DNA from 4 places in the Heyndrickxia sp. NPDC080065 genome. Region 1 is predicted to be linked to each of the others. Evidence: riboswitches for the same ligand, from Rfam matches in the RefSeq annotation. Region 1 holds a riboswitch; each other region holds the start of a gene.
What was found. A riboswitch is a leader RNA that binds a small molecule or an ion and turns the genes downstream of it on or off. The one in region 1 is predicted to bind S-adenosylmethionine.
Positions count from the first base shown of each region.

Region 2: linked by a shared signal. The riboswitch ahead of ACQKP0_RS14210 (cyclase family protein) and the one ahead of ACQKP0_RS09750 (5-methyltetrahydropteroyltriglutamate--homocysteine S-methyltransferase) in region 1 are both predicted to bind S-adenosylmethionine.
Region 3: linked by a shared signal. The riboswitch ahead of ACQKP0_RS02945 (methionine ABC transporter ATP-binding protein) and the one ahead of ACQKP0_RS09750 (5-methyltetrahydropteroyltriglutamate--homocysteine S-methyltransferase) in region 1 are both predicted to bind S-adenosylmethionine.
Region 4: linked by a shared signal. The riboswitch ahead of ACQKP0_RS02815 (methionine biosynthesis PLP-dependent protein) and the one ahead of ACQKP0_RS09750 (5-methyltetrahydropteroyltriglutamate--homocysteine S-methyltransferase) in region 1 are both predicted to bind S-adenosylmethionine.

Region 1 covers NZ_JBNNWS010000007.1:79,343-81,544, reverse strand. The annotation lists gene ACQKP0_RS09755 (sulfite exporter TauE/SafE family protein) at 1-693, opposite strand, end outside; SAM riboswitch class I at 1,020-1,131, shown strand; gene ACQKP0_RS09750 (5-methyltetrahydropteroyltriglutamate--homocysteine S-methyltransferase) at 1,233-2,202, shown strand, end outside.
Region 2 covers NZ_JBNNWS010000010.1:201,339-203,540, forward strand. The annotation lists gene ACQKP0_RS14200 (NUDIX hydrolase) at 1-208, shown strand, start outside; gene ACQKP0_RS14205 (hypothetical protein) at 316-876, shown strand; SAM riboswitch class I at 1,085-1,184, shown strand; gene ACQKP0_RS14210 (cyclase family protein) at 1,263-2,000, shown strand.
Region 3 covers NZ_JBNNWS010000002.1:162,263-164,464, forward strand. The annotation lists gene ACQKP0_RS02940 (methionine ABC transporter permease) at 1-281, opposite strand, end outside; gene ACQKP0_RS02945 (methionine ABC transporter ATP-binding protein) at 271-1,296, opposite strand; SAM riboswitch class I at 1,593-1,710, opposite strand; gene ACQKP0_RS02950 (L,D-transpeptidase) at 2,188-2,202, opposite strand, start outside.
Region 4 covers NZ_JBNNWS010000002.1:137,455-139,656, forward strand. The annotation lists gene ACQKP0_RS02815 (methionine biosynthesis PLP-dependent protein) at 1-972, opposite strand, end outside; SAM riboswitch class I at 1,241-1,347, opposite strand; gene ACQKP0_RS02820 (hypothetical protein) at 1,415-1,906, opposite strand; gene ACQKP0_RS02825 (permease prefix domain 1-containing protein) at 1,957-2,202, opposite strand, start outside.

The DNA of each region.
Region 1 (2,202 bases):
TTTCCCTGTGGTTGCACCTAGTGGTGAAGCAATTAAGCTTGCAACGACCATAATAATCGAAGGTAGCAGCTCAACTTGACCTGTTGAAAGTTTTCCAGTAATCGAACCAATGGATGAGATAAATGTAATTGCGAGAGATGAAGCGATGGTCATTCTTGTTGGGATTTTTAACACTACAAGCATTATAGGGACTAATAAGAATGCTCCACCTGCTCCGACAATACCAGCGGCTATTCCAACGAGTAAAGCTAGTAAGGAAGCGAGCCATTTGTTAAATCTCACTTGGTCAAAACGCTGATCATCGATTCCCCTTTTAGGTATAAACATCATAACAACTGCAATTAAGGCAAGTATGCCATAGACTAAGTTAATGCCGCCCTCTGTGAAAAATTTTGAAGAATATCCCCCGATAAAACTGCCGATTAAAATACTAATACCCATGTATGCAATTAGTGATTTATTTAGAAAACCGCCTTTTCGATAGGCCCATACCCCGCCAATCGTAGCAAAAAACACTTGAACAGCTGTTATTCCTGACACGGAATGTGCGCTAAACTGGGCAACTCCCAACATAGCTGGTATATACAACAACATTGGATAATTAATAATGGCTCCACCAATACCTAGCATTCCCGAAATAAAGGATCCAACAAAACCGATAATAAAAATTGTAATAATAAAGCTGAAATCCATTGTTGCTCCTCCTTAAAATGCATTGTTAAATATCAGATGAAAAGCAAACCTTGAATGGTCCCCTTTTCATTATCCCTTTTTTATCCAAAATTTCAATACACCATTATCGTTTTCATGCTTCAATAACTCATGCCCACCAAACTTGACCATGTAGTTAAGTCATTTTTTGAGCATTCTTATACCCTGCAAGGTATTCCACCAACCATTATTTTTAATAAAATATTTAGTATTTATTGCTAAATTCAAAAGACTAGCAACCCTGATGGTTGACTATTTCAAAATTAATATAATATGATAAATATTAATAAAATTAAATTTTATAGTTTTCCTTATCAAGAGAGGTGGAGGGACTGGCCCTGTGAAACCCAGCAACCACTGTTTATTTAAACAGAATGGTGCTAAATCCTTTAGAACTATTTATGTTCTTGAAGATGAGGAAGAGACTTTGTCAATAAGCTCTTCCTTTTTTAAGGAAGAGCTTATTTATTATTTATCGTTTGTTCTTAATATCATATATTTTTTCAAAGGAGAGAGAGACAATGGTTCAAAATGTAGAAAACGTAAAACACACTTTTCAGACAATCACTCCACCTTTTCGTGCAGATCAAGTCGGGAGCTTATTAAGGCCTGAACGTGTAAAACATGCCCGTTTGCAAAAAGCGGCAGGAAAGATCACTGCTGATCAATTAAGGGAAATTGAAAATGAAGAAATTATTCGTATCGTTCAAAAACAAAAGGAAGTCGGCCTTCAGGCAGTAACTGATGGAGAATTAAGGCGAGCATGGTGGCATTTTGATTTTCTTGAAAACCTTGATGGAGTAGAAGGCTATGATTCGGAAAACGGCCTACAATTTCATGGAAAAACAACAAAGGCACATTCTGTTAAAGTTACAGGAAAAATTGATTTCACCAATCATCCAATGCTTGATGATTATAAATTTTTGCATAGCATTACTGGAGACAGCATAGCAAAAATGACTATTCCAAGCCCAAACATGCTATTTTTTAGAGGGAAAATAGCAAAAGAAGTTTATCATGACCAAGAAGAATTTTTGCATGACCTAACTATTGCCTATCAAAAGGCAATTCAAGCCTTCTATGATGCTGGCTGCCGATATTTGCAGTTAGATGACACATCATGGTCTTCATTTTTCTCAGAAGATGGTGTTAGAAAAATCCTGGAAAAAGGACAAAATCCTAAACAATTACAACAATTTGCTGCAAGAGCTATAAATGAATCCATCGTAAATCGACCTGATGATATGAAAATCACTATGCATATATGTCGGGGGAACTTCCGATCCACATGGAAAGAGTCCGGCGGATATGATGCGGTATCAGAAATATTATTCGATGGTCTAAATGTAGATGGTTTATTCCTCGAGTTTGATGACAATCGATCCGGCGGCTTTGAACCACTACGATATGTGAAACGCCCTGATTTGCAAATTATTCTTGGATTAATCACTTCTAAGTTCGGAGAACTAGAAAATCCAGGTGATATTAAGC
Region 2 (2,202 bases), on a different contig from region 1:
TTGCAGGCCTGTAGGTGGAGAGCTAAGTATTTCAGAAGAAACATCAGAAAGTGAGTGGGTACCAAGGGACAAAGTTCTTGAATTAGTTACTACACCAGCTATTCAAACACGTTTTAAAGCATACTTGGACTTTAAAAATGATATAAAATATATGGAATTTGTAACTAAACCTGAGTTTGAAATAAAAATGAATAAGACGATTAATTAGGACTAGATTTTATTAATTGATTTTATTAATTGTGATTGTGTTTTTTTCGAGGGTTGTTAGCTTATTGAGATATAGGTTTTGAATTATCATGGAGGATGGTGATTGAAATGAATCATTTACATCATGAATTTTACCTTAGCGATCAAGAAAAGCTTATAATAATTAAGGGTATTAAACTAGGCCTTTCGCGCTTTTATAGGGAAAGGGTAGGAAAACCTGAAATCTTGACAGAGAAAAATTTCATCTCCCGCCAGCGTGCCTCCTATGTTTTTGACTCCATATACCATCATGCGAACCAACATCCAGAACTTAATATTATTGCTGAAGTACGAAATGCGGGCTTGTCCTATGAATATGTTTTACTAGTGTTGGAAGACAGAGATATCATAATTACATTTAGTCAAGTAAAACACCATGACGATTTACCAGAATATAGTGAATACCGAAGTGAATATACGGGGGGTAACGGCAGACTAAACCCCCAATTATCATTTTTTGAAGAAATAGCATCTAATCATGTTAAAAAATATAAACATCTTATTGTTACATTCAATGGAGCAAACGGGCCAAATCCGGATTTTATTTGGATAGGTGCCACAACACGTGAACAAAACGCTTGGATATACCATCAAGACTTAACAGAGGGGCTGCAGTTGATTGCCCAGTAACGTTTTTTATCACGACCAAAATATAGATTAGAGTAATAAGAACTTTTTCCGTGTTAAAGATAAATGTTTATAATGTTCAAAAATATGCTAGTCATATATTTTGAGAAAATGGTTATTTCTAACTAAGATAATTTTTAATTTTTTAAATTTATAATTGACTTTCAACTTAGACATATGTAAAGTTGTAAATAATTAAATATGAGTAATTTTCTTATCCAGAGAGGTGGAGGGACTGGCCCATTGATACCTCAGCAACAGGCTTTTAAGTACTGTGCTAATTCCAGAAGCGTATAGCTTGAAGATAAGAGGAGTATTAATTGTAAATCTAAAACCTCTTCTTATTTTCAAGAAGAGGTTTTTATTATTTAAATTAGGAGGAATTTATTATGGCAAGTGAATTAATCAAAGCTATTAATCTATTGAAAGAAAAACATTGGGTTGATTTAACCCATACTTTTGGACCTGATTCTCCGCACTTTTCTGCTTTTGATTCAGCTGATTTTAAAACATTATTTGATCATAATGATGGATTTCTTGCACAAAGTTTTACATTTGCGGGGCAGTATGGAACACATCTGGATGCACCGATACATTTTGTCCGCAATAAGAGATATTTGGATGAATTAGAGTTAAAGGAATTAATTTTGCCTCTTGTTGTAATTGATAAATCGAAGGAAGCCGCAGAAAACCATGATTTCACCTTAACCGTGGACGATATTTTGAAATTTGAAGAAGATCATGGAAAAATCGAGGAAGGGTCATTTGTCGCTCTTCGAACTGATTGGAGTAAACGATGGCCTAATCTAGAAGAATTTAATAACAAAGATGAAGATGGGAATAATCATGCACCAGGTTGGTCAGTTGATTCATTGAAATTTTTATTTGAGGAAAGAAAAATTAAAGCGGTCGGTCATGAAACCTTTGATACTGATTCAAGTATTGACTTTCAAAAAAATGGAGCACTGTTAGCAGAATACTATGTACTTGAGCAGGATACATATCAAGTTGAGCTTTTAACAAATTTGGATCAGCTTCCGGCAAAAGGAGCGGTCATATTTAACATTGTTCCAAAACCAGAAAAGGCATCTGGCTTTCCAGTAAGATCATTCGCTATTCTACCTTAAATTTACAAGAAGAACCTAAAGAATATATGTTCCTGAGAAAAATTTGATAAGGACCAAAGAAATTATTAGAAAAAAGAGCTTCCAAATTGCCAAAAAGGCTTTTAGGAAGCTCCTTTTAATTTATTTTAGTCTGTTGTTTTGTTCATTTCTCTTATAAAGGAAGCAACATGAGGAAAAAAATTGAGAATATTTTTAGGTTCTT
Region 3 (2,202 bases), on a different contig from region 1:
GCTCCTGTCCCAATCGTCGAACCCATCACTGCACGGGTAATCGGACTGATAGCTACTAGAAAAATAATAAAAGGAATCGGACGAATAATATTAATTAAAATATTTAATATCGTGAAAACTGGTTTATTCTCCAATATATTTCCTTTACGAGTGACAAATAAGAGTAAACCGATCACCGAACCAAGGATTGTGGCAAAAATAAGGGTAAAAATCACCATTGTCACTGTTTGTCCTGATGCCTGAACAACTCTTGGCCAAAATGTATTCCAATCAACCTGCATGATCGAAAACCTCCTTTACTTCAACATATTTCTGTAAATACCCAACAGCTTTGTTTACCTCATCATCTGCCCCCTGTAATTCGACAATTAAATTGCCAATTAATACTTCCTGAATATCACTTATATTGCCGTACAAAATATTGACATCTACCTCATAGCTTTTAGCAATAGTAGAAAGCAGAGGTTTACTCGTTTCTTCTCCTGTAAAAATCAAACGATATAGACGACTAGATTGATTCGATCGCAGCTTTTCAAATACATTAGGCGAAATTTTGTCATTTAAAACGGAGCTAATAAAATTCTGTGTCGTTTGTGTTTTTGGCTTTGTAAAAATATCAAATACAGTTCCTTCTTCAATCACTCTGCCATTCTCCATAACAGCGACACGGTCACAAATATTTCGAATAACCTGCATCTCATGAGTAATTAATAGAATGGTAACATTGTATTCTTCATTAACCTTTTTTAATAGATTTAAAATATCACCGGTTGTTTCAGGATCTAAAGCAGATGTTGCTTCGTCACAGATTAGAATATCCGGAGAAGTAGCAAGCGCTCTTGCGATGCCGACCCTTTGTTTTTGTCCACCGGATAGCTGCTCTGGATAATAATTTGCTTTGTCAGCTAGCCCGACAAATTGAAGAAGCTCTGTCACCCTGCGTTTTATTTCCTGCTTTGGAACCTTTGCTAGCTTTAACGGATAAGCAACATTTCCAAACACTGTTCGAGAATTGAATAGATTAAAGGTTTGGAAAATCATCCCGATTCTTTGCCTCATTTTTCGAAGATCCTTCTCTGATAAAGAAAGATTTACTTGATCATTTACAATCACTTTTCCCGATGTCGGCCTTTCTAGTAGATTCACGAGTCTAAGCAAAGTACTCTTTCCGGCACCACTAAAGCCGATGACTCCAAAGATTTCACCCTTTTCAATCGACAGGGAAACATCCTGCACAGCAGCTACATCTCTCCCTTTTGATTGAAAAACTTTGCTAACACCTTCAAATTTAATCATGCTGCTTGGCCCTCCTCTTTCTAAAACACAACTGTTTTCGTAAAGATTGTTGCTTTTCGTAAATAGCTCCAATTCTTAATCAAATTGACTTCGTGCTCTTTTCTTCATCCCATACTTTTTGTATAAGTGCAAAAACAACCGTAAAAATCCTACTAGATATTTACTGCGTAAAATCTCTGCCGATTTTTACTTCGCTACAAATAGCAACAAAGTATTAGAAAAGAGCTTAAAACACAAAAAACCCTTCTTCTTATCCGCACACAGATAAGAAGAAGGGTTCGTAATAACCATTCTACTTCTTATCTTTCGAATCAGATACTGTACCGATTCGCAGGAATTAGCACGGTATTTGCAAAATGCAAACCCGTTGCCGAGGCTTCAAAGGGCCAGTCCCTCCACCTCTCTGGATAAGTAATAGTCAATTTATTTAGTTTTTCGATTTAATATGTTCAATATTATTTCGAAATTAAAAATAAGTCAATACATTTTTTTATTTTTTATTTTGGCTCTTTTCGTATAAATTGTTGTTTTTAGACTATAAACTTAGTCCGTTGATTTCCGCTCCAGACACTTGCTTTCCGCGGGGAGGGATGGGAGCCTCCTCGGCGTTACCGCCTGCGGGGTCTCCCACTTCCCTCTTTTTCCCGCAGGAGTCAAGTGTCCTCCGCTACAATCAACTCAGATTGTTAATAAAATATCACTAAAAAAGCAACAACCTTTACGAAAACAGCCTTTATTTTTAACAATCTTGTATTTTTTGAAAGACCTGTAGGATATACGGTTTACTACGTATAGATAATTCTTCACCCATAGCTACAGATGATTTTATCAACATAATCATCAACATATACGTTATTTTAAAATAATTAATTTCTACCCCGATATCTTAAACTACCTAATTTTCAC
Region 4 (2,202 bases), on a different contig from region 1:
CGTTTGTGTCGCCGGATACGTGATAAAGCTTTCGACACCCCCTAGACTTTCTGCAAATGTAATGAGATTTAGATTTTGCAGAAATGCTGGGACCCACTCTTCTTTTTCCAAGCGAAATGAAACCATGCCCCCTTTGTTCGGATAAAATACATCGGTCACTTCCGATCTTTCACGTAAAAAGGCGACAAGCTGCTTGGCATTTTCTTGGTGTTTTTCCATTCTTAATGCGAGTGTCTTCAGTCCTCTTATTAAAAGCCAGGAATCAAACGGAGAGAGGACAGCACCTGCTCCATTATGAAATGCGGCAAGACGACCGCATATTTCCTCACCTTTAGCGACAACCAGTCCTGCTAAAACATCATTATGTCCGCCGATATATTTCGTTGCACTATGTATAACAATATCGGCTCCTTGAATGATCGGTTTTTGAAGATAGGGCGTGAGAAATGTATTATCGACAATAAGTAGCAAATGATGTTTCTTTGCAATGGCTGCAACTGCTTCAATATCGGTTTCAATCATTAACGGATTAGTCGGTGTTTCAATGAAAATGGCTTTCGTTCTTTCATTAATTGATTTCTCCAACAGCTCTAGATTATTAACATTAATATAATTAGCTGTGATGCCATAAGCTTTTGAATAGTGTTCAAACAACCGATAGGTCCCGCCATATAAATCATCTGTTGCGATCAATTCGTCATCTTTTTGAAAAAGGGATAGAACAAGCTGTATCGCCGCCATCCCCGAGCTACAGGCATAGCCTTGATCCCCTTCCTCTAATTTCGCAAAGCTCTCCTCTAGAAGAGCACGTGTCGGATTTTTCGTCCGAGAATAATCAAAGCCGGTTGATAACCCAATTCCTTCATGACGGTAAGCAGTTGATAAATAGATCGGCGGATTAACCGTGCCCGTCTCCGTTTCACTTCGATTCCCAACTTGAACAAGTTTTGTTTGAATATGATGGTTTCCCATAAACTTTCCTCCCTTTTATGAAAAGGGGTGAGCGTCGCTAACTTTTTTAGTATTTTCAATCGACGATTAATTCTAACTAAAATAGCATAAATAATTAGTCTAACTTCGCTCTGCTCACACCGCCTTATTAGAAGAATTCTAATTCCTTCATGATAAATGGTAGAGACGATAATCGGCTCTATATTGGTTTTGTACGTACGAATATGGGGAGAAAAAACAACAAAAAAAGGACTCCTATAAGAAGAAGTCCTGTTCAGTCATTAGATTCTCCTTATCGTTCAGGTTTAAAACCTGCTGGAATTAGCACCGTGTCATAAAAAATGACTGGTTGCTGAGGCGTCATAGGGCCAGTCCCTCAACCTCTCTAGATAAGATTTTGATTATTTAATTATCCCGAAATATTTTAGCTTAATGAATAATTTACAATAATTAGCTAAAATAATCAAGATAAATTTATTTTAGAAATTTTATGCGGCAGCAAAAATGCAATCACTCCAATTAATGTAGCAAAGAAACAGACGATCATTCCGATCATATATCCTAGTCCAGTCATAAACATGTCCTCACCCGGATACGATGGTTTGATGGTAGAATTTTTATAAGCTAAATAGATGAATAGTCCGATATATATGGATTGACCGACTATTACCGCATGTAGCCTTTTTAATAAAGGCTTCCTAAAGCTTTCTTTTATAAATACCCATGCAATCACACTTACAACCGGTGATATTACAATAAAAAAAGGTGTTGAAAACGGGATGAAAAAAACACCTAAAATAGTCAAACCTATTAATATAATGTTTATTACTAATATCGAGCCTCCTGCAGTCCATGCATTTTTAAAATCAAATCTTGTTTTAAGATTTTGTCGGATAAATATTAAACTAAAAAACGCTAAAAATAGTGCAATACATCCCAACATGGTTAACGACATATTTTCCCCCTCCTAATATACATAGAAATTCTATGTAGTATTTTAAAAAATTAGAGACCATTTACGATCCCAAATTTATAAGCTACTTTACTAATCGGATAGAAACATAAAGTGGACAAAACACAAAAGAAAAGAAACATCGGATTTAATAAAGGTGAGAAAAAGCCTTCTGGATAAAATTCAAAAAGAACCGCTACCATTAAAGCTACATTAGGAATTAAAGCGACTATTAACGTTTTACGTACAAGCCTTTTCCCCTTTGGTCCATATTGTTTACCGATAAAATATCCTATGTA